2 regions of the Aliivibrio thorii genome follow, and region 2 is predicted to be linked to the other one. Evidence: predicted binding sites of a transcription regulator. Region 2 holds the regulator's gene; the other holds the start of a gene.
What was found. Region 2 encodes MetJ, which represses methionine synthesis genes. Its sites were predicted from a motif close to TTAGACNTNTANANGTCTAA; they were not measured.

Region 1: the regulator MetJ is predicted to act here: its motif matches at 1,896-1,915, upstream of metN (methionine ABC transporter ATP-binding protein MetN).

The regions. Positions count from the first base shown of each region.
Region 1 covers NZ_CM170654.1:2,246,884-2,258,650, reverse strand. The annotation lists gene AC2IP4_RS10235 (MetQ/NlpA family lipoprotein) at 1-1, opposite strand, end outside; gene AC2IP4_RS10230 (methionine ABC transporter permease) at 40-717, opposite strand; gene metN (methionine ABC transporter ATP-binding protein MetN) at 707-1,741, opposite strand; gene gmhB (D-glycero-beta-D-manno-heptose 1,7-bisphosphate 7-phosphatase) at 1,997-2,548, shown strand; gene AC2IP4_RS10215 (LysR family transcriptional regulator) at 2,617-3,501, opposite strand; gene AC2IP4_RS10210 (RidA family protein) at 3,671-4,054, shown strand; gene AC2IP4_RS10205 (aldehyde dehydrogenase family protein) at 4,143-5,606, shown strand; gene AC2IP4_RS10200 (membrane dipeptidase) at 5,658-6,647, shown strand; gene AC2IP4_RS10195 (BCCT family transporter) at 6,747-8,345, shown strand; gene AC2IP4_RS10190 (hypothetical protein) at 8,436-10,136, shown strand; gene AC2IP4_RS10185 (DUF3726 domain-containing protein) at 10,133-10,864, shown strand; gene AC2IP4_RS10180 (hypothetical protein) at 11,032-11,199, shown strand; gene AC2IP4_RS10175 (ABC transporter permease subunit) at 11,460-11,767, shown strand, end outside.
Region 2 covers NZ_CM170654.1:316,259-328,025, forward strand. The annotation lists gene priA (primosomal protein N') at 1-1,412, opposite strand, end outside; gene rpmE (50S ribosomal protein L31) at 1,651-1,869, shown strand; gene AC2IP4_RS01495 (malic enzyme-like NAD(P)-binding protein) at 2,104-3,351, shown strand; gene AC2IP4_RS01500 (MalM family protein) at 3,390-4,250, opposite strand; gene AC2IP4_RS01505 (carbohydrate porin) at 4,322-5,665, opposite strand; gene AC2IP4_RS01510 (alpha-amylase family glycosyl hydrolase) at 6,055-8,064, opposite strand; gene metJ (met regulon transcriptional regulator MetJ) at 8,194-8,514, opposite strand; gene AC2IP4_RS01520 (O-succinylhomoserine (thiol)-lyase) at 8,768-9,934, shown strand; gene AC2IP4_RS01525 (bifunctional aspartate kinase/homoserine dehydrogenase II) at 9,934-11,767, shown strand, end outside.

The sequences.
Region 1 (11,767 bases), 1.1 Mb from region 2:
TTATTTACTCCTTAAAAATGAATTCCATATTAAATAAAATTAACGGTGATCGAATTTTTTAACTAAAGAATCACCAACAGATTGAATGATTTGAACCAAAACAATCAGCATAACAACGGTCACAGCCATGATGGTTAAATCATAACGGTGGAAACCATATCGAATAGCAACATCACCTAAGCCACCGCCGCCAACCGTACCTGCCATTGCAGAGTAGCTAACTAGCGTTACTAGTGTGATAGTTACTGAGTTTAAAATAGTTGGTAGTGCTTCAGGAAGCAGTACTTTCGTAATAATTTGCAGTGGAGTTGCGCCCATTGACTGTGCTGCTTCAACTAAGCCACTTGGTACTTCAATTAGTGCGCCTTCAATCAGACGAGCCACAAATGGGATTGCACCAATAGTCAGCGGAACGATTGCCGCTGTAGTACCAATAAAGCTACCAACAATCAGTTTTGTTACTGGAATAATCGCAACCATTAATACTAAGAAAGGAACAGAGCGACCCACGTTAACAACAGCGCCAAGTGTACTATTGAATGTGGTGTTTTCCATTAAGCCACCTTTTTTAGTGATGTGTAAAACAACACCAAGCGGGATCCCAATAGCAAAACCAACAATACCAGCAACCGCAACCATATAAAGGGTTTCGCCTGTTGCGTTTAATAACAGCTTGCTGTTTAAATCAAGCCATGCAGAAATCACATCAAATGACATAACCTAATACCTCTACTTTTACGTGATGATTGCGTAAGAATGTAATTGCTTGCGCTGTTGATTCTTGGTTGCCAAAAAACTCGGCTAGCATAAGGCCAAATTTAACGCCGCCAGCATAATCGATATCTGCATTTAAGATACTGATATCAATGTCAAATTCACGAGAGATCTGGCTAATCACAGGGGCGTCAACACTGGCACCAGTAAATTCCAAACGAATAAGAGGGTAACTGCCTTCAACATAGGTTTCTTGTAGACGAGATTTGAAATCATCAGGAATTGATAAATCTAATGTTGCACGAATAAACTCTTGTGCAAGTTTGGTTTTAGGATGAGCAAAAATATCGCTCACAATGCCTTTTTCAACCAACTCACCGCCACCGATAATAGCAACTTCATGACAGATATTTTTTACTACTTCCATTTCATGGGTAATGATTAGGATAGTAATATTTAATTTTCGATTTAGATCTTTGATTAGCTCTAGAATTGACTTTGTTGTTGCAGGATCAAGCGCACTGGTTGCTTCATCACAAAGCAGTACTTTTGGATCTGTTGAAAGTGCACGAGCGATAGCAACACGTTGCTTTTGACCGCCACTAAGGTTTGCAGGATAAGTGTGGTGCTTATCTTCTAAGCCAACCAAATCTAATAGCTCAGTGACTTTTTTCTTGATCTCTTGTTTTGATTTTCCCGCTAACTCTAGCGGTAGAGCTACGTTTTCAAATACAGTTCGTGAAGCAAGAAGGTTAAAGTGTTGGAAAATCATTCCGATATTGCGGCGTGCTTTGCTTAACTCGCTTGAAGAGAGTTTTGTTAAATCAACACCATCAACAATCACTTCACCATTTGTTGGCTTCTCTAACATGTTTACACAGCGTATCAGCGTACTTTTCCCTGCACCTGATGAGCCAATTACACCAAAGATGGTGCCTTGGGCAATATGTAGGTTAATATCTTTAAGGGCATTAATTTCCTTTGCACCTTGATAAAACACCTTATTAACGCGGTTTATTTCAATCATGATTCGCCTTGAACTGCATTTTTAAATAGGGAGCTAATGTAAATAGAAAGCCAGTGTAAATAGAAAGATAACCAAGGTTAAAAAATCTGAGCGATCTCTCATTTTTTATATCCTACTGATGCTATTTCGGATATTGATTTAAGTCAATAGGTATTTTTACGTCTAGACGGCTAAACGTATAAATTATGATGCTAAGAAAGCAAAAGCGTGCGATAATTTTTTATTAACCGATTTGACTATTTAGAGGGTTTCACCTTGTCCAAACCAGCGGTATTTATTGATAGAGATGGCGTCATTAACGTTGATCGTGGCTATGTTCATAAGCGTGATGACTTTGAATATATTGATGGTGTATTTGATGCCGTTAAAAAATGCAAAGACATGGGTTACCTACTTGTATTAGTAACAAACCAATCGGGAATTGCTCGTGGTATGTTTACTGAAGAGCAATTTGAAATCCTAACGGAATGGATGGATTGGAACTTTGCTGATCACGGTATTGATTTTGATGGTATTTATTATTGTCCGCATCACCCAGAAGCAACAGTAGAAAAATACAAAGAAGAGTGCGATTGCCGTAAACCAAATCCAGGGATGTTTAACTCAGCACAGAGTTTCCTAGACATCGATATGGAAAACTCAGTCATGATCGGCGATAAGAAAGAAGACATGATGGCAGCGCAAGCGGCGGGTGTTGGTACTCGTATCCTTGTTCGTACTGGTAAACCAGTAACTGAAGAGGGTGAAGCGTTAGCAACTACGGTACTTGATAGTATTGCTGATGTGCCTAAGTTTTTGTTTGCTTAATTAAATAAAGCATACGACTGTAATTTTAGAAAGCCCATAGACTTTTAGTTTGTGGGCTTTTTTATTGGTTATTCTTTTTGATAATTTAAGTACTCAATGCATAGTTCATAGAATTGCTGAGCTTGTGGTGAGATGGTTCTGCCTGCTAACTGAAATATTCCAATTTGTCGTTCTAAGGGAGGATCGATCAGAGGGATCCACACTAACCGTGTTTCATTGGTTGGAAAGGCTAATTTAGGTAATGTGGTAATACCTATACCAAGTTCTAATATAGAAAATAATGAGGTGATATTCTCAACGGAATAGAGGGCTTGTTCGCTAAGAATGCGAGCAGGTGTTGAGTTGAGTAAAGTACACGTCCCGTTTCTTATAAAAGGCTGTTCAAGTAACGTTTGCCACTCGATTCCTTCTGGATTACTTGCAATTGGATTATCTTTTAAGCATACAACACCAATAGGATCGCTAATAAGAGGGGTAAAGTGAATTGCTTCTTCTTCTAATTGTGAATAATTACCTAATGCGAGATCAACCTCACCAGACAATAATCTCGCTTCTACTCCTGCGGCATTATCATCTATCAAGCTCACTTCTACATTTGGGTATTTCTCACTGAATGCACCAAGTACACTTGGAATTAATTTTGCAGCCACTGAGGGAACACTAGCAATCCGAACGCGTCCTTGTTGTCCTGCGGCATCTGCCCGTAAATCATTCTTTAAACGATCATACACATCTAAAAACTGTGAGATTTTAGGAAAGCAAATTTCACCAAAAGGGGTGAGTTTTGATTTATTTCCAGCTTCAAATAATGGCTGTTCTAAAATGCGTTCAAGCTCTTTAATCGACGTTGATAATGCGGCTTGAGAGCGATTTGCTCGATTTGACGCCGCACGGAAGCCTCCTTCCTCTACGACTAAAGTAAAGTGTTTCAATTGTTGTAGCTTGATGCTCATACCTTAAACCTCACTGCCATCCCTTTATTTATCGAACCCTCACTAAGGTGATAAGTTTTTCTTATCGAATGTAAAAAATTTACCGTTAGATTTATCATCTGTCAATGTGCAATATTTAACCATATTGAAACATTGTTATTACATGACGAATGAGAGCGTGAAGACTAAAATGAAAAAGCATTCAATAAAAACTGACTTATTTGCCTCTAAAGCGCCACTTGAGTGGGCAATTGTAAATAACGGAACTTTATATACCGCTCAGATCCCAATTGACCAATCCGGTGCGGTTGTTGAAGGCGGCATTGAAGCGCAAGCACGCCAAACACTAGACAACTTAGCTCATACCTTAGAGTGTGCTGGTGAATCTTTAGATTCTGTTTTGCAGGTATTAATTTATGTGATTGATAGAGAGTATTTAGTCACTGTAAATAAAGTGTACGCAGAGTACTTTAATGCACCTTATCCAAACCGTGCTGCAATGATTGTTGCAGGGTTAGCTCGAGAAGAAATGCTCGTTGAATTTGTTGTTTATGCCGCAGTCGGATCAGAATAAGCCCAACGCTTTACCTTATTAAATACTAAAGAATTCGTTTTTTATTGCTTATTTTTACAAGCAATAATCTTAGAACAAGGAAGATAGCATGACAGTTCAAACACTAAATATTCAAGCAGAGAAATCATTGTACATTGGCGGTGAATGGCAATCTGGTATCAGTACGATTGCCAATATTAACCCATCAGATATTACGCAGCATTTAGGCCATTTTGCTCAAGCAAGTGAAAGCCAAGTTCAAGACGCAATTTCAGCAGCAAAAAAAGTGCAACCACAGTGGGAGAAAACACCACTAGAGCGCAAACAAGCGGTACTGCAAGCGATTGGTGATGAGCTAATTGCACGTTGTGATGAATTAGGCCGTTTGCTTTCAAGTGAAGAAGGTAAACCTTTTATGGAAGGTCGTGGTGAGATTTATCGTGCAGGTCAATTCTTCCAATACTTTGCAGCAGAAGTTCTACGTCAAATTGGTGATAGTGCTGATTCAGTAAGACCGGGGGTTTCTGTTGAAGTGACGCGTGAAGCGGTTGGTGTGATTGCGGTGATTTCGCCTTGGAATTTCCCAACTGCAACCGCGGCTTGGAAGATAGCTCCAGCTCTCGCGTTTGGTAATAGTGTTATTTGGAAGCCTGCAAATCTAACCCCTGCTAGTGCTGTGGCACTTACTGAGATTATTCATCGTCAAGGCCTACCAGAAGGGACGTTTAATTTGGTATTAGGCAACGGTTCTCAAGTGGGTAATGCGTTAATCAATTCAAAAGAAATTAATGGTGTGAGTTTTACCGGTTCAGTAGATACAGGGCGTAAAGTGGCAGCGGCTACGGCACCAAACTTTGTGCGTTGCCAATTAGAAATGGGGAGTAAAAATGCGTTAGTGATTGCCGATGATGCGGATATTCAAATTGCCGTTGAAGCAACCATTGCAGGTTCGTTCTCTGGTGCTGGTCAAAAATGTACAGCGTCATCTCGTTTAGTTGTGATGGACGGTATTCATGATGCGTACGTTGAAGCGTTAATTAAGCGCATGAGTGAATTAAAAGTAGGTCACGCATTAGAAGATGGCATCTTCATGGGGCCAGTGGTTGATGGTAATCAATTGGATGCAAACTTTGGTTGGATAGAAAATGCACGCCAAAGTGGCGCTGAATTGGCATTTGGTGGTGAGCGTCTAAATCTTGAACATGATGGTTACTACATGTCTCCAACGCTATTTATTAACACGGATAATAAGTGGGAAGTAAACCAAGAAGAAGTCTTTGCACCAATGGCAAGCGTGATCCGAGTGTCTGATTTAGATGAAGCAATTGCAACAACTAACGATACTCGCTTTGGTTTGACGGGTGGCATTATTACTCAAAGCTTACGCACGAGTTCATTATTTAAACAACAAGCTCAAACGGGCTGTGTGATGGTGAATTTGCCTACTGCGGGTACGGACTATCATGTGCCATTTGGTGGGCGTAAAGAATCAAGCTTTGGCCCTCGTGAGCAAGGCCAGTACGCAAAAGAGTTTTATACGGTTGTGAAAACGGCTTACCAACGTCCTTATTAAAATGGATGGAAAATCTATTTAACTAGATGAAACTGAAATAAGGAGCGTGTTATGTATCAACAACGGATTGTTATCGATGGTTTGCAATACTGCAATTGGGATAGAGAGTATTTTCAGACTCTCAAAGCAAGTGGCATTACAGCGGTTCACGCCACCATGGTGTACCACGAAAATGCACGAGAAACCTTGAGTCGTTTTGCTGAATGGAACTTACGTTTTGAGAAAAATGCAGATCTAATCATGCCTGTTTATTCGATGGCTGATATTGAAGCTGCAAAAGCGGAAGGCAAAGTCGGTATTTTCTTTGGCGCACAAAATTGCTCTCCCATTGAAGATGAAATTGGTTTAGTTGAGGTCATGCGTCAACAAGGGTTGTTGATCATGCAATTGACCTATAACAACCAAAGCCTACTCGCGACGGGATGTTATGAAAAAAATGATACTGGTATTACTCGTTTTGGACAGCAAGTGATTGAAGAGATGAATCGTGTAGGGATGATCGTTGATATGTCTCACAGTGCAGAGCGCTCAACCCTTGAAGCGATTGATTTATCGTTACGTCCTATTTGTATTAGTCATGCCAACCCTTCTTTTGCTCATGATGCATTACGTAATAAATCAGACACAGTAATTAAAGCATTGGCAGAGCGTGGTGGCTTACTTGGTTTTAGTTTATATCCATTTCACCTGCCAAATGGCAGTCAATGTTCATTAAATGACTTTTGCCAAATGATAGCAAAAACGGCCGACATGGTTGGAATTGATCATTTAGGTATTGGCAGTGATTTGTGCCTGAATCAACCACAAGAAGTGTTGGAGTGGATGCGTAATGGTCGTTGGTCAAAAGCGATGAATTATGGTGAAGGTTCAGCGAGTAATTCAGGGTGGCCAGATGCGCTCCCTTGGTTTTGTGGAAGTGCTGGGATGGAAAATATTTACAATGGATTAATGCGTCACGGGTTCAGTGAATCTGAGGCGGGGAAAATACTAGGTGAAAACTGGTTTAACTTTTTACAGCAAGGACTAGAGCCTATTTCGTAAAGCGAGACCCATACATGGAGCAGCCTACTCAATACAAAAATAACAGGGTAGGTGGTAAATACACCTTTGCAGCTGCAAAGCAACTTCTGGAGTCAGAGTATGTCTGATTTAGCTAATAGCGTGAAAGAGTCAAACAAAAATACGATAAAAAAGGAAACTAAAACCTCAACATTACAAAGTAAAGAATCAACATCTGAAAAGTTAGGGCTTGATAACCCTGCTTTATGGTATAGCGGTGGTTTTATCGCTCTATTTGTTTTACTTGCATTGGTTGATGGGGAGCTCTTATCAACGGTTGTTAATACTGGCTTTTCATGGGCAGTGAAAATATTTGGTCCTTATTGGCAGCTACTTTTATTGCTGACATTTTTAATTGCTCTTGGGCTTGCCGCAGGACGTACTGGTCGAGTGATATTAGGTGGCATTGATAAACCTGAAATGGATGGTTTTCGATGGGTTGCTATTATCTTTTGTACTTTACTTGCTGGTGGTGGGGTGTTTTGGGCCGCCGCTGAACCAATAGCACACTTTGTTAATGCCCCACCATTATATGGTGCTCAAGAGAGCGCTCAGCAAGGTGCCGTAAATGCACTGTCACAGTCATTTATGCATTGGGGATTTTTAGCCTGGGCGATAGTGGGTGGTTTAACTTCCATTGTTGTTATGCACCTTCATTATGATAAAGGTTTGCCTCTTAAACCGAGAATTCTTCTTTATCCTCTTTTTGGTGAGCGTGTACTTAAGGGTCACACTGGGGCATTGATTGATGCATGCTGTATTGTCGCTGTTGCTGCGGGAACTATAGGTCCAATTGGCTTCTTAGGTTTACAAGTGAGCTATGCGTTAAACGCGTTGTTTGATATTCCTGATGGGTTTACCACACAGTTCATTATCATATTATTTGCGATTGCATTATATACCTTATCAGCATTAAGTGGTTTGAACCGCGGCATGCAAGTGTTAAGTCGATATAACGTAATTTTAGCCGCTGCACTTATGCTTTATATCCTTATTTTTGGTCCAACTGATTTCATTGTGAATAGTTATATTCAAGGCGTTGGTAGCATGATTGATAACTTCATACCAATGGCGACATATCGTGGTGATGAAGGATGGTTAAGTTGGTGGACAGTCTTTTTCTGGGGATGGTTCCTAGGATACGGACCAATGATGGCTATCTTTATTGCGCGTATCTCACGTGGTCGAAGTATTCGTCAGTTAGTATCGATGATCTGTATTGTTGCACCGTTAGTGACGTGTTTTTGGTTCACTATTGTTGGTGGATCTGGATTGGCGTTTGAAATCGCCAATCCAGGTAGTGTGAGCTCGGCCTTTGAAGGGTTTAATTTACCGGGGGTTTTACTTGCTGTTACATCTCAACTACCAATGCCAATGCTGATATCTATCTTATTTCTTATCTTAACTACTATCTTCATTGTGACAACAGGCGACTCTATGACGTACACCATTAGTGTCGTGATCAGTGGTGAGACCGAACCTAATGCCATTATCCGAACTTTTTGGGGGGTGATGATGGGGGTAACCGCATTAATCTTAATTTCCTTAGGGTCTGGTGGTATTTCAGCGTTGCAATCCTTCATTGTTATCACCGCGGTTCCTGTCTCTTTGATTCTTTTGCCTTCATTGTGGAACGCACCACAGATAGCAATGAAAATGGCCAAAGAGCAAGGTTTATAAACGACATCAATAACGTGAATTGAGTGGTGGAAACATCACTCTATCTGGCTCTAATAAAAGAGCTACCTATCAATATAATTATAACGAGAAATGGTGGTGAGCAACATGGATGCACATCGTTCAACGTACGCTGAAACTCATCTGCGTAAACCTGAAATTGTAATGGCACCAGAAAGATTAGGTGCAATGCATCAAAATAGGATCAGTTTTGTTCGTAGCTTAATACGAAAAATGGCACAACAAAATTGGCAAGTAACTAAACATGAATGGCAATTATCCCCCCAAGGTTTTGGTCATGTTATTTATAAATTAGTTACGGGCAATCACACTTATCACCTCGTTGTATTTTGTGATGAGATAGCAGATGAAGAACGTAATGATCGTGTTATTGCTGAGAAGTGGGACGTGACCTTTGCATTAGTTCTTGGAGATGTGGATGTTGAGTTATTAAGTCGCTTAAAAGCCAATGTCCCATTACAAGAAGCAGGAAGAAATCCGAATAATGTATTGGTGTTAGCCAGAGCAAATAAAAGTGTACGAGTGTTTGAACATCTTGTTTCTCATTTAGCTAAAGGAGAACAACCTGCCCAAAAAGTGCTTGCGGAGGTGGGTTATATCCTTCGAACGACCGCTGTTTATGGTAATGGTAAATTTGGCATTGCAGATTTCAAATTGCTGGAAAATAACCCTGATTTTAATCAGTCGTTTAGTGCCCAAATGTGTGCGGTTTATATGTTGCGCCAATTTAGTTTAGATTGGGTTCACTATTTAGCAACCGAGCAAGGAGGGAAAGATGCCGTTAATTTAGATCGTCAACTGCAGCGCTACCTTGGGGTAGGCAACGCGACTGGCTTAGGGATGGCACCGTATTTAATTAATCATCCTTGTATTGTAGATCAGTGGATGTTTGCTCGTGAAATGGCTTTGGCTGAGGTTCTTCATCACAGAGTGTCACTGAATAAGAAATCACCTCTGGATTATTTATTGAAAAAAGCAGTGCTGCACTTAGAGCAGGTTATTACTATTAATGAAGTTCAAGATAACCTTAATCATATTGCAGTGTCTGAATTAAAAGAGTTTGTGAACAATTTAGATAATGTACTTGCTCTCAGTTCAACTTGGGAGGATGTAGTCACTCAAGCTCATAATATGAGCTTAGAAGCACAAGAGATTCTTCTGTCTTGCTTAATGGAAATTCATCCAGAATTAGTCGATAGATTTGAAGAGCAAATGAACTGTAGTGAAACGCTTTCTCTACCGAGTGGGAAGAAAGTGCAAGATTTGCAGATAATCATAGAGGGTTGTTATCAATGGGCGATCGGCACTGATTTTACTAAACCAGAGAATAACTACTGGTTTTGGTATCGCTCACAAGATAAAGAAGAGCCACGGTTAGGGGTTAGAGGGCAAGAAAAGGGAGAGGATAGAGAGCTGCCATTAGACATTGGTCGACAGGTTTATCGCCTTTACCATTCGCTATTGAAATGTGATAAGACGTTATCATTGGCTGAGTTTTTGGTTGAGCATCCTAAGTACCGTGCCATTGCACGAAGAGTGTGGACATTAGGGCATAAGGCAATGGGGGATATTCAAATGAATGTACTACATAAGTCGTCTTTACCTATGCATTTATTACGCTGTAAATTAGCGGTGTTTGGTGCGACAAAATTTGATCCTCGCTCAGATCGCTGGGTTAGAGTTACGTTTTTTCAAGGAGCGCCATTGCTCGATGAGATTAATGATGGTGAATGGCTGTTCCCATTATTGCCAGCCGAAGGAGAAAGCGAATGATCGTTTCACATAATGAGTTAGTTGCAGTAACTAATAAGGCATTTCTGGGGATGAGACGTACCTGTGGAGAGGCTGATATCATTGCTAACATGGTGGCAGACCTGCAAATGGTTGGTCTTAATGGCGTTAGGCATTTTAATAATGCGACTAAGTTTTTAATTGCTGAAGAAGATTGCCCTGTAGATATTACAATGTCCAACTCAGGGAGCTTGGTGGTGGACTTACACGGTTGCAGTGTAGCTTGTCATTTGCCTGTAATCGTTGATTATGCGATTGAAAAAATGGTAGAGAAAAAAGCCTTAACGATCACGCTTAAAAAATGCCATAACCGTTGGTTAGCTTACAGTGAATTAGTAAAGTTGGCAGCGAAAGGTATTGCCTGTAAAGCTCATTGGGAAAACGGTACGAGCCCTAAGCGAACTTTATATGTCTTGAATCGAGGGTGTGTGGCTCCTGAATTATTCTTATCCGATAAAATAGATCTAAACAGTGGTTACCTTAATGATATGACAATTGAATTATCAGTAAGAGATTTCGATGTAATGGCACTATCTGAAGGATACAGTATTCATATCGATTCTGCGGAATTAAGTTCAACACAAGAGAATGCATGGCGACACGGCATTGATGTTGATGATGTCGATTGGGAAAACTTGAAAAAAACCGCGACCGCTATTTTAGTCGAAAATAGTGAACAATCTCTAAAAGGGGCAGGTGAACTGGTCTAAGTAGAGTAAAAAAGTAATGCATACTAATGGCACTCATGGTAAAAACAATGAGTGCCTTTTTTACACTTGTCTCAAAGTTAAGGCTGTTTGCCTGTATATTTATAAGGCAATTTTACATAAGGTTACTTACACTTATTTAGTAAGCATTTAAGGAAGAGGTGGTTTATATGAATACGTTAGATACAAGTAACAGTATGGTTTCAGATTTAGAAACGACAAAAAAATTACCAATTCAACATGATCAGCTAGATGATACTGTAAATACGTGGGACCAATTAACTGAAAAACAACAACAAGATATACTCGCTCATTTGACAGCAATACCTTTTGAGTAATTTTTTGCGTTAAAACATTCTTTATTCCCTTATTCGGATAATTTAATCCAATGAGGTTTACTTTGTGGCACTTTTATAACAATTGTATCAAAAAATAGCCTTTTTCTTCCTTATCCCCTCACTATTCTGCAAACTGTTAACTCTATTACATTATCAAGTCTTAGCTTTGTAGTTACTTAATCATTGAGCTAAGTTAATAAAATTATTATAAAAATAATAGGCAACGGAGTTTGTCGAAGGATATGGAGCAATAGTCACGGATGATATCTTATTTACTCAGACGACTTTTATTGGTTGTCCCTACCTTTATTGGAATTACCTTACTTATTTTTGCCCTTACTCGATTTGTGCCGGGTGGCCCCGTTGAACGAATGCTACTGAGCTTACAAATGCAAGGTGCCTCTGAAACCGGAGGAACCAGTAGTGTTACCGATGGTAATAATGCATTGTCTGAAGAGCAAATCGCAGAACTCAATGCTTTTTACGGCTTAGATAAACCAGTCTTTGAAGCCTACTATGATTGGTTAACTAAGTTAGTTGTTCTTGATTTAGGTGAATCGACCCGTTA
Region 2 (11,767 bases):
GGTTGTTGTGAGCCACAATGATGACAACGAATTTCATTACTGTGTTGATGAAAGGTATAGAAGGCATCACAACGCTTACATTCAGCCATCCAACCACATTCATGACACATCAATGCAGGAGAGAAACCTCGACGGTTCAAAAATAGCATTACCTGACTACCTTTAGATAAATGTTTTCTCATTTGAGCTATTAGGGGAGCCGATAATCCACTATTTAGGTATAGTCCTTTTACATCTAGTACGCCATGACGCGCAGGAATTGCTGTGCCAGCGCGCTTGGTTAATGTTAAATGATGGTACTTACCTACTTTCGCGTTATGAAGTGTCTCTAGTGCTGGCGTCGCAGAGCCTAAAATAATCGGTATGTTATCTAAGTTAGCGCGCATTACCGCAAGATCACGAGCATGGTATCTCATGCTGTCTTGTTGTTTATAAGAGGCATCATGTTCTTCATCTACAATGATGATTCCGAGATCATGGAAAGGCGTGAACAGAGCGGAACGAGTACCAATAATAATACCTGCGTGATTATCTCGAGCAGCTAGCCATGCATTTAAGCGCTCAGTATCATTGAGTGCAGAATGGATCATATCAACGGGAACATTAAAGCGGTGCTTAAATCGATTAATCGTTTGTGGGGTTAAGCCAATTTCAGGTACCAAGATAAGGGCTTGGCGACCTGCTTTTAGAATAGGTTCCAATAATTGTAAGTAGACTTCTGTTTTTCCTGACCCTGTTACACCGTCCAGTAAATAACAACCAAACTCGGGATTTGAATTAACCGTAGCAATAGCAATGGCTTGCTCTTCATTGAGTTGAGGTTTTTCTTGGGTTACTTCAACATTTCGATGCCAATTGGTAGGCTTAGGTGCAAGCGATATTTCTTCTATCCATCCTTTATCGGCGACTGCTTTTAAAGTGGCAGCAGTAATGTCTTCTTCTAACATTTGTTCATGGCTACATTGGTGGTGGCGTACTAAATTGAGTGCTTTGGCTTGTTTTGGTGCACGGGTTAGCTTGTTGAGATCTTGGTTTTTTCCTAGCTCAGTTATTTGCCATGCTTTAAGTGCGGCAAAGTTGGCTTCTTTTCCCTTACGTAGCCAAGCAGGCATAGCATTAGCTAAGGTGTCACCTAATGGGTATTGGTAATAAGTACTACTCCAATTAAGTAACTTATAGAGATGTACTGGCCATAATGAAGTGTTATCAAGAACCGCATCAATGCCTTTTAGTTTTTCACGAGAAAATTCAGATTCATTACTTAGTTTTACGACAATACCAATTAAACGCTGACGACCAAAAGGCACTTTTACACGGCCACCAATGGCAGGTGTTTGACCCGGTTTGATTAAGTAATCAAACGTACGATCAAGAGGAACAGGCAGTGCAACGTGTGCAATTGAATACGGCATGGTTAACATCAGTAAGGAATAATATGAGGAATAGTCTACTCTTAGATAAGAATATCGCAACGGAGTAAAATAATCGGTGAAAAAAGTAACAGATTAGTTGATTGATCGCTCCAGATTCATTACTATACGCGACCTTAAGTAAGTGTAATCTATTTATGCTTATTATTTTTGTTAAACTACGTGTGGTGTTCGGCTTAGATTCGGATAGCGACACGGCCTAAACTATAAGGTTTTCCCCATGAAAGTAGGTATCCACCCAGAATACAAAGCTGTTAAAGCTACTTGTTCTTGCGGTAACGAGTTCGAATTCAGCTCTGCACTAGGCAAAGAAACAATCCACCTAGACGTATGTGACAAATGTCACCCGTTCTACACTGGTAAGCAACGTATCGTTGATACTGGCGGCCGTGTTGATCGCTTCAACAAACGTTTCGGTGCAATTGGTTCTAAGAAATAATTACCAATTTCCGATAAAAGAGGAGTCCTATAGGGCTCCTTTTTTTATGCTTGAAATGCAGAGAAATATCACTTTCTTGTTTTAAATAAAGGAATAATATCCTTCATTAAAGGCCACGTTTTTGTTGGTACGATCTGTAAGTGAGGACTATGAAGTTTGAGCTAGATCAACTATTATACTATTCACTGTTTTGAAACAATCCTCCTATAATTATTAGCATTCAGGAAAACCGCCATGTCTGAAGATTTTCGCGAACAAGCTCTCCATTATCACGCTTACCCAACGCCGGGTAAAATTGAAATAGCACTGACTAAGCCTGCAAACACCGCAGAAGATCTAGCACTGGCGTACAGTCCTGGTGTTGCTGAGCCAGTACGTGAAATCGCAAAAAATCCAGATGATGTTTATAAGTACACATCTAAAGGTAACATGGTTGCAGTTATTTCAAACGGCACTGCAATTCTTGGTTTAGGTAATTTAGGTCCTTTGGCTTCAAAACCTGTAATGGAAGGTAAATCATTACTTTTTAAGCGCTTTGCAGGCCTAGACTCTATTGATATTGAAGTAAAGCACCGCACAATAGATGAATTTGTTGATACGGTTGCGAATATTGCTGACACGTTTGGTGGTATTAACCTAGAAGATATCAAAGCTCCTGACTGTTTTGAGATTGAACGTCGTCTAATTGAGCGTTGCGATGTACCTGTATTTCATGATGACCAACATGGTACAGCGATTGTGACGGCAGCGGGTATGTTGAATGCGATCGAGCTGCAAGGCAAAAAGTTAGAAGATGCAATCATTGTTTGTCTTGGTGCTGGTGCTGCGGCCGTTGCGTGTATGGAGCAGCTGATTAAGTGTGGTGCAATGCGTGAGAAGATCTATATGTTGGATCGTAAAGGCGTAATTCACACTCGTCGTGATGATATTAATGAATATAAACAACGTTTTGCTAATAACACCGATAAGCGTACGCTTGAAGATGTTATTGAAGGTGCAGATTTATTTTTAGGGGTATCAGGTCCGAACCTATTACCACCAGAAGCTCTAAAATTAATGGCTGACAAGCCGGTTGTATTTGCATGTTCAAACCCTGATCCAGAAATCAAGCCAGAGCTTGCACATGAAGTGCGTGATGATTTGATCATGGGTACGGGGCGTTCTGATTACCCGAACCAAGTAAACAATGTGCTTTGTTTCCCATTCATTTTCCGTGGCGCATTAGATGTCCGTGCAAGCGTGATTAACGATGAAATGAAGTTGGCTGCTGTTGAAGCTATTCGCCAGTTAACAAAAGAGCCAGTACCAACTGAAGTATTAAAAGCAGCGGGTGTTGATTCATTAGAGTTTGGTAAAGGTTACATCATTCCTAAACCAATGGATCCTCGCTTACTTCCTCGCGTTGCTAAAGCAGTAGCACAAGCAGCGGTTGATTCAGGCGTTGCTCGTATTGAAATGCCAGAGAATTACATGGAAGCGTAAGTCGTTTTTTATTTTCTTTAGAGCATAAAAAAGGCTTCCTACATCATTGATGAGGAAGCCTTTTTTCTTGGGGGATTATTTTTATTTTCTAATGCGTTAACAAAAACAGTGTCAGCACCTTTAATTCCTAATGCTTTTGCTTCTTCCAATAAGGCAAGCGCTTTAGTAATGTCATTTTTATTTACGGCTTCGATAATTGCGTTTTGGTAAAACGTTTGAGTCTCAGGTTGGGCTATAGCAGCCACAGGTTTTGCTTGCTGCTCAGGTGCCTTATAGGCCTGCAGAGACAGTGTTTTTACTGATAGTTTTAGTTTTCCAAAACGCTTATAAGTATAGGTTGGGTCTGTCACTATTGGCATTGCTTCGCCTAATTCTTCAGCTCTTATCCTTGCTGGGTGTTTTACTTTTATTGATTGGCCTAAATAACTCTCTGCGGAATAAATAATAAAATAAGGCGTTTTAGTTGCATCAAGATCGAAATTTAATTGAAACTGAGTACGAGTAAACGCATCGGATGGTTTAATATCAAATTGGTCTAAACTTGTTGTATTTACAACGTTAAACTCATGATCGAGAGCAATGAGTTTAGGAGCAACAACCGAGTCATTAATCATTAAACTTGAAAGACGTAATTGTACTTTTCCTGAACGGTCGGATAATTTAAAGGCATTAAAATAGCTGTTTCCATTAGAAAAATGGCCAATAGGTGAGTCTTTATCTAATTGAAAATCGATCTCTTCTGTTGTTGCTAGTGGTATCCAAGGGTATTGAGAAAAATCACTACAACAGACTTGAGTGTTTGCCAGAGGTTCTATTGGTTGTTGTATTGTTTGGGTTGAAGAACATGCAGTCAAAGAGAGACCGATAAGTAAGCTAAGTAATAATTTTTTGGTGTTCATCAATACTCTCCATGAATAGGTAAATAAACGCAAAAAGGCAGCCGAGTGGGCTGCCTGTCACTTTAACTCAGTTAGAACCAGATTTCAGTGTGAACACCGATAATTGTTTCTGATTTACCATCTTTAATGCCAATTTGTTTAGCACTTGCTTCATCGTCAGCTGTAATGTAACTCACGTATGGTTTGATTTGTGGACGACCAAAGTAATCAGCGTTTACTGTAAATGCTGCCGCTAATTCAACGTTAATAATATCACTCTTCAGATCATCGCCTGTGCGTCCCCAGTAACCTTCAGCACCTTCTTCGTGAGCATAAGAACCAGTCGCTTCTAAGCGTAGGTTATCATTTACTTTGTATGATGGACGCGCTGCAACGATATAACGTTTCAGATCTTTAGCACCAAATAGTTCATCTAAAGCAGCAAAGTAAGTGACTTCAGAGCCCATTTGCCAGTTTTCTGAAATGTTTACTACACCACCTGAGGTAAAGAAGATGGATTCAGCATGATCATCGCCGCCAGACCAGCTACCAAAGTTAACACCACGGTTTTGAGCTGCGCCTTTACCGTAAGCGATAGCAGTTTGTGACCAGCCATCTAAGCCGTAGTAGCTAGAGTTTAATGTGATAGAAGCACCGATGCCGTCATCATCTTGAACGTTAGCTTGAGTGATGTATTTGAAATCAAAATCTAGGCTACCAAAGCCAACATCAACACCGTAATAGTATAAATCATGAGATGTTAGTGTTTGTCGCCCGTCGGTACCTGGGCCGTTATTAATATCACGATCGGTATCCGCTGCTACAATTGCAAAACCTGCCGTGTTACCTGCGATTTTAGTTTGAATACCAGCACCAACACCTGATGATTGTTTCCAGAACTCGCCAGATAGAGCACTTGCAGAACGGTTTAGATAACGTTGACCACCCCAAATAGACGTATCTTCGCCTAAGTATGATAGCCCGCCAATCTCAACAAAAGTTTCTTTGATTTCAAATTGTGCTGTTGTGTTGTCTTTTTGGCTACCAGGAGATGAATAAGCGTAAGAGTTACCATTACCGTATTCAGAACGTACAACAAAGTCAGACCAAACACCATTTGCGTGCTCGGTGTGTTTTTTGATTACGAATTCAACTTGGTTAGTACTTTTTCCATGAGTACCTGCTGTTTTGTAATCTGGTTTACCAAATTCAGTATCTACTGTTTCGCCATCTACCATACGGAAGTTCATAGATGCGTAACCGTGTACTTCCCAACCATCTGTTAATACATCTGTGCCATTAACTTTTTCAACTTTAGGTGCAGCTTCATCACCAGAGATAACATCTAATGCAAGGTCTGTTTCAGCGAATGCAGCACCTGAAAGTAATGCTGTAGAAACAGCGGCAGCAAGTAATGTGTATTTATTTATTTTCATCTTAAAATCCTATTTCCTTTTTAAAGGATATTTTGATTTGAAAATATTTACTTAACTAAGGCAGTGTAGGGAAGCAAAGTAAACATCGTCGTCGTTATTGAACGAGGGACAGATTAAAAATAAATGACGAGGTTGAAATCCTCCTTCTTTTATAAAGGGGAGGGCGTAGACTGAGGGATGAGAGAATTAGATAGGAGGTCTTCTGTTGATAAAAATCACACTTGGTAGGTGGGATTAGATTTATTTATGAGAGAGAAATCACGTAGGAAGATATTTTGAAATGGGAAATAATGCAGAAACAGGGAAAGTAAAGAAAATAGGAAATAAGCAGAAATGTGAGCTAGCTAATAATAGACCTCATTAGCTAGAAATAGTTCAGTTTCTATTCGCTATTTACACTTCGAAACCATCATTGATTTAGGCTCCCCTTGAGGAGTAAATTCTAAGCTCCATACATAATTACCATCTTCTGGAAGGTAGATTGCAGTATCTTGCCCGTAACCACTGGTAATCAACGTATTGTTTTGCCCTAATTTCGGAGATAAACCATTGGCTGTATACTGTGAAGCCCAATCTTTAGTTGCGTATTGCATTTTATAAGGGCCTCGTTTTTCGTTTATCATAACTTGATAGGTGTCATTCCCTTTGTATTGATAGGCTCTAGGTTCTTTATGACCCCAGCGAGAATCAGAGAAATCACCCACGAGATATAACGTCTCTTTTATTGGGGCGTTAGTATCAGATATCGTCGGATTATCACACTGAGCCATAAAACCACTGCCATACAGAGCTATTTCTTTTGTTGTTGCTTTAGGACCTGCTGCATTTGGTTCTTCTATCTTTAAAAATCGGCTTTCAAAGTTAGATAGAGGAATTGTATATACACCTTCGTTAGGGCTAAATATTTGGCCTGTTAATAAATCGACTAAATTACCTTTTGACGCTATCTGTTCAGCTTTAAGGGAAAGCGTTTGGCTTTGCTCTTGAGTGCTAACCATAAATATAATTGCATTATTCTCTGTTTGTTTATGGTCTATATATACCGCTTTATTTGCAATGATATTGGTTCTAACGCCTTCCGATAATGCTGGGTTTTCAATACGTAAAGTCATTAACTCTGAGACGTAGTTTTTTAAGTTAAGTTGGTCAGGTGTTAGTGTTGCAGTAAGGCCATCTATTTTGGCGGATGACCGAGCGATATGGTCATCACATAATCCTTTGATGGCGCAAGTATCTTTATTTTCTTGATTAGCAAAACCATCGACTTGATCGCCAATTTCATCTCCATAATAAAGCGTGATAGGGCCGGTATAAGCTGCTTGAAATGAAAGAGCTGCTTTGTGTCGGATCCAATAGTCTTTATCACTAGGGTCTGCTATTTCTCCTCGTTGTAATAAATCACCAAAACGGACGACATCATGGTTTCCTAGCATTAGATTTGGAGTGGCATGAGAAGGATAAAGTTCATGCATTTGCATTCCCTCATTAAGCCAATCGCCACCTTTATTCCCTACATTACTTTCATTTACCGCAAAGGTTTCTGTAACTCGAAAACGCAAAGGAAAATCGAATGCAGAGCATAATGCTGGATTTCTTTCTTCTCCATAACCTGTTTCTGTAATGTAGTTTTCGTTATTCCATATCTCTGCCACCATATAACCGAGCGGGTTAACTTGTTCGCCTTTATTATTAATATACGTCGTGTTTTGTGATGCGGTATCAACGGCTTTTCTAATGTTTATCCAAGATTCAGTAGGGACTTGGTAAGCTTGATCTAATCGCCAGCCATCAATCTTTAATTCGGATATCCAATAAGTGGCGACTTCAGAGTAAAAGTCTTCACTCTCAGGGTAATCAACTGGGTTATTGTTGCCACTCGGTAGTAAGCCTGATCGTGATGGCTTAATGAGGCCTTCTTTATGGTGACCAAATACACCATCAAATAAGACATACATTCCGCGTTTATGAGCTTCTTCTACTAATTCTTTTGCTTTTTCTAATGTGCCAAAGCGAGGATCAATTTTGAAGAAATCAGTCGCGAAATAGCCAGTTGCATCCAGCTTATCAGCCCAATGGTCTTGGCCTTCAATTGGTGCTGATTCAAAAATAGGCGTCATCCAAATGGCGTTCATACCTAATGATTGAATGTAATCTAATGAATCAATGATCCCTTGTAGATCACCATTATGATGACTCGGGCCGTAACCTGTGTCATGACCAATGCTGTTATCACCATCAACAAAGCTTTCCACCATGATTTGATAGATGCGTAAATGATTACTTTCTTCCATCATTTGAGGATTGCATTGATAGGTAGAGGTTATTTGTGTTGTTTCTGAGGTTGAGCTACAGGCGCTCAATAGAGAGGTAATAGCGAGCGCTATCGCTGTTTTTGCCATGTTATTTTTCACAGTAAGTCCTTTATAATTATAGTAGGGCACTGTGATTATTTAATAAGCAAATAAAAATGTAATCCTCCTAATTTATTTAAAAAAAGGAGGAGGCAGCAGGAGGAGGTGAAGAGTTACTTACTCGTCATCAAATGCTTCGAATTCAATGCCCATTGCGGTCATTAAAGCTTTAGCTTCTGCGGGAATATCATCAGGGCGATCTTTACGTAAGTCTTCATCTGTAGGTAAAGGTTGGCCTGTGTAAGCGTGAAGAAACGCTTCACATAATAATTCACTGTTTGTTGCGTGACGTAGGTTACTTACTTGGCGACGAGTACGCTCATCGGTAAGAATTTGTAGTACCTTCGTTGGAATTGACACGGTAATTTTTTTTACCTGTTCACTTTTTTTACCATGCTCGGCATAAGGACTTAAATAGTCACCATTCCAATCAGCCATTGCTCACCTTCGTTCTGAATTATTGTTGTTTAAAATAGGATAGGCTAATTCTAGCGATATTTACGGCTATAAGCAAAGATATATAGACGTCTAGAAGTATTGACGTCTCATTTTGTGATGGTAAAGTAGAAGAATATAACTTATGGATTAGATTATATCAGTCATCTTGAATGGAAGAGTAGAAAATTACTGCTTTATATCTCATTCAGGTAATTGGTATCAGACCACTGCCTAGCAGTTTGGAAGGGAAATTATGAGCGAGAGAAAACCTGCAACTATTGCTGTCCGTACCGGCATCGAAACTGACTCACAACATAACGCGGTTGTGCCTCCTATCTACTTATCTACCAATTATAGCTTTTCTGAGTTTGGTGATGTTCCTAAGTATGATTATGCTCGCTCAGGAAACCCAACTCGTACGCAACTCGAAACCACTTTATCTGATTTAGAGTGTGGTGCTGGGGCTGTCGTTACAAACTGCGGAACTGCTGCTCTTAACCTTATGGTATCGGCTTTACTTGGTCCGGATGATCTTATTGTGGCACCTCATGATTGTTATGGTGGTACTTATCGTTTGTTTAATACACGTGCGAACAAAGGTGATTTCCAAACTTTATTTGTTGACCAATCAAATACTGAAGCACTTGATTCAGCTCTTGCAAAAAAACCAAAACTTATCCTATTAGAGACGCCATCTAACCCATTGGTTCGAGTGGTGGATATTGCTGAAATTTGTCAAAAAGCAGCAAAAGTAGGGACTTTGGTTGCGGTAGATAACACCTTCCTTTCTCCTGTACTACAACAACCTCTAACATTGGGTGCTGATTTTGTCCTTCATTCGACAACTAAATACATTAACGGTCACTCTGATGTGGTTGGTGGCGTATTGATAGCTAAAACTCAAGAGCACGCAGATGACTTTGCATGGTGGGGAAACTGTATTGGAGCTACGGGAACGGCTTTTGATAGCTACCTAACTTTACGTGGTATTCGTACGCTTGGTGCTCGTATGCGTGTACATGAAGAAAATGCGATGGAGGTACTTAAATGTCTCCAAGAGCAAGAGTTAGTCGGCACAATTTATCATCCAAGCTTACCTGAGCATCCAGGGCATGAGATTGCAAAGCGTCAGCAAGCAGGGTTTGGTGCCATGTTAAGTTTTGAGTTAAATGGTTCACTAGAGCAGCTTAAGGTCTTTGTAAAAGAGCTAAAATATTTCTCGTTAGCCGAATCTCTTGGTGGTGTAGAAAGTTTGATTGCACACCCTGGCACCATGACTCACCGAGCGATGTCAGATGAAGCACAAGCAGAAGCGGGATTAGCTCCAACACTGTTACGTATTTCTGTTGGGTTAGAAGACAGCCGCGATTTGATTGCGGATCTTAAGCAAGCCTTCCTTATCTCTGCTGAGGTGAAGTAATGACAGGATTAGTACCACGTCAGTTACATAAGTTTGGGGGGAGTAGCCTTGCTGACCCTGAATGTTATCGCCGTGTCGCAACCATTTTAAAAGAGTATTCAAACGATCATGACTTAGTGGTTGTTTCTGCTGCAGGTAACACGACTAACAGGATTTTAGAGTGGATTGATGGTTTATCAAAAGATGGCCGCTTAGCTCATGATGTCTTGGAGTCTTTACGTCAATATCAACAAGGTTTAATTTCAGACTTATTAACTCCTGAAAGTGCAGCGCCTTTACTTGATACTCTTCATGAGGAACTTATTGCTATTGGAAAATTACACGCGCCTTTAACGGACATCCAACAAGCCGACATTCTTGGTCATGGTGAAGTATGGTCATCTCGATTACTTTCTGCTTATTTAAATCAAATTGATTTGCAAGCGGCACCTTTGGACTCTCGTTCTTTTTTAAGAGCTGAACGAGGATGTCAGCCAGAAATTGATCGCGCACTATCGTGGCCATTATTTAAAGAGCAAATGGTTCAACATCCTCATGGTCGACTTGTTATTACCGGTTTTATGGCTCGTAATCAAAACGGTGAGACGGTATTGCTGGGCCGTAATGGTTCTGATTATTCAGCAACAATTATTGGTGCATTGGCTGAAGTTTCTCGTGTAACTATCTGGAGTGATGTTGCTGGCGTATTCAGTGCCGATCCTCGTAAAGTAGAAGATGCTTGTTTATTGCCGTTGCTTCGTTTAGATGAAGCCAGTGAATTAGCTCGATTAGCCGCCCCTGTATTACATAGTCGAACACTACAACCTGTTGCTCAAAGTGCACTTGATTTAAGCTTGCGTTGCAGTTACCAACCTGAATCAGGCTCAACCCGTATCGAACGAGTATTGGCTTCTGGTCGTGGGGCTAAAATTGTTACTTCATTAGAAGATGTGTATTTAATTCAATTAGGTTTTGGGCGTGGGCAGGATTTTGAACGAGTGAAGCAAGAAGTACTTTCTTTACTGACTCGCTCTCAGTTGCAGCCTTTAGCATTAGAGGTTCAAGATGACCAATATACACTTTTATTGGCGTATACCTCTGAAGTCGTGAATGAAGCATTAGATGTTCTACAAAACTCTGCGGTACATGCTGAAATTAAATTGAAAGAAGGCTATTCAATGGTTGCGGCCGTTGGCGCAGGTGTTACTGGGAATGCCATTCATAGCCATGGTTTCTATCATCAATTAAAAAATTGCCCATTAGAGTTTGTATGTGAATCTGAGTCAGGGCTAAGTTTGGTTGCAATTTTACGTAAAGTAGATACAGCCTCGATCATTAACGCCATTCATACACATTTATTTCAAGCTCAAAAAAGAGTTGGGCTTGTGTTATGTGGGCATGGAAATATTGGCTCTCAATGGTTATCTCTTTTTACTGAGCAAAAACGTAACCTTGAGAAGCGCCATGGTATGCAATTTTCATTGATTGGTGTAGTTGATCGTCATCGTCACTGGTTAGATTTTGATGGGTTAGACAGTGCATCAATTGTAGATAAATTTGATGATGAAGCTACCGCCTATGAGCATTTTGAATGGATAGAAAAAATTGGCGCAATTCAAGGATATGATGATGTTGTTGTATTAGATGTAACGGCAAGCCCTGAACTATCACAACAGTACACTAAAATTGCGGAGCAAGGCATACACCTTATTTCTGCGAATAAAGTTGCAGGTTCAGCACCAAGTCATGAATATCAAGCAGTGCTTGATGCGTTTACAAAAACAGGTCGTCATTGGCTATATAACGCGACTGTTGGTGCCGGTCTTCCTATTAACCACACAGTAAGAGATTTAC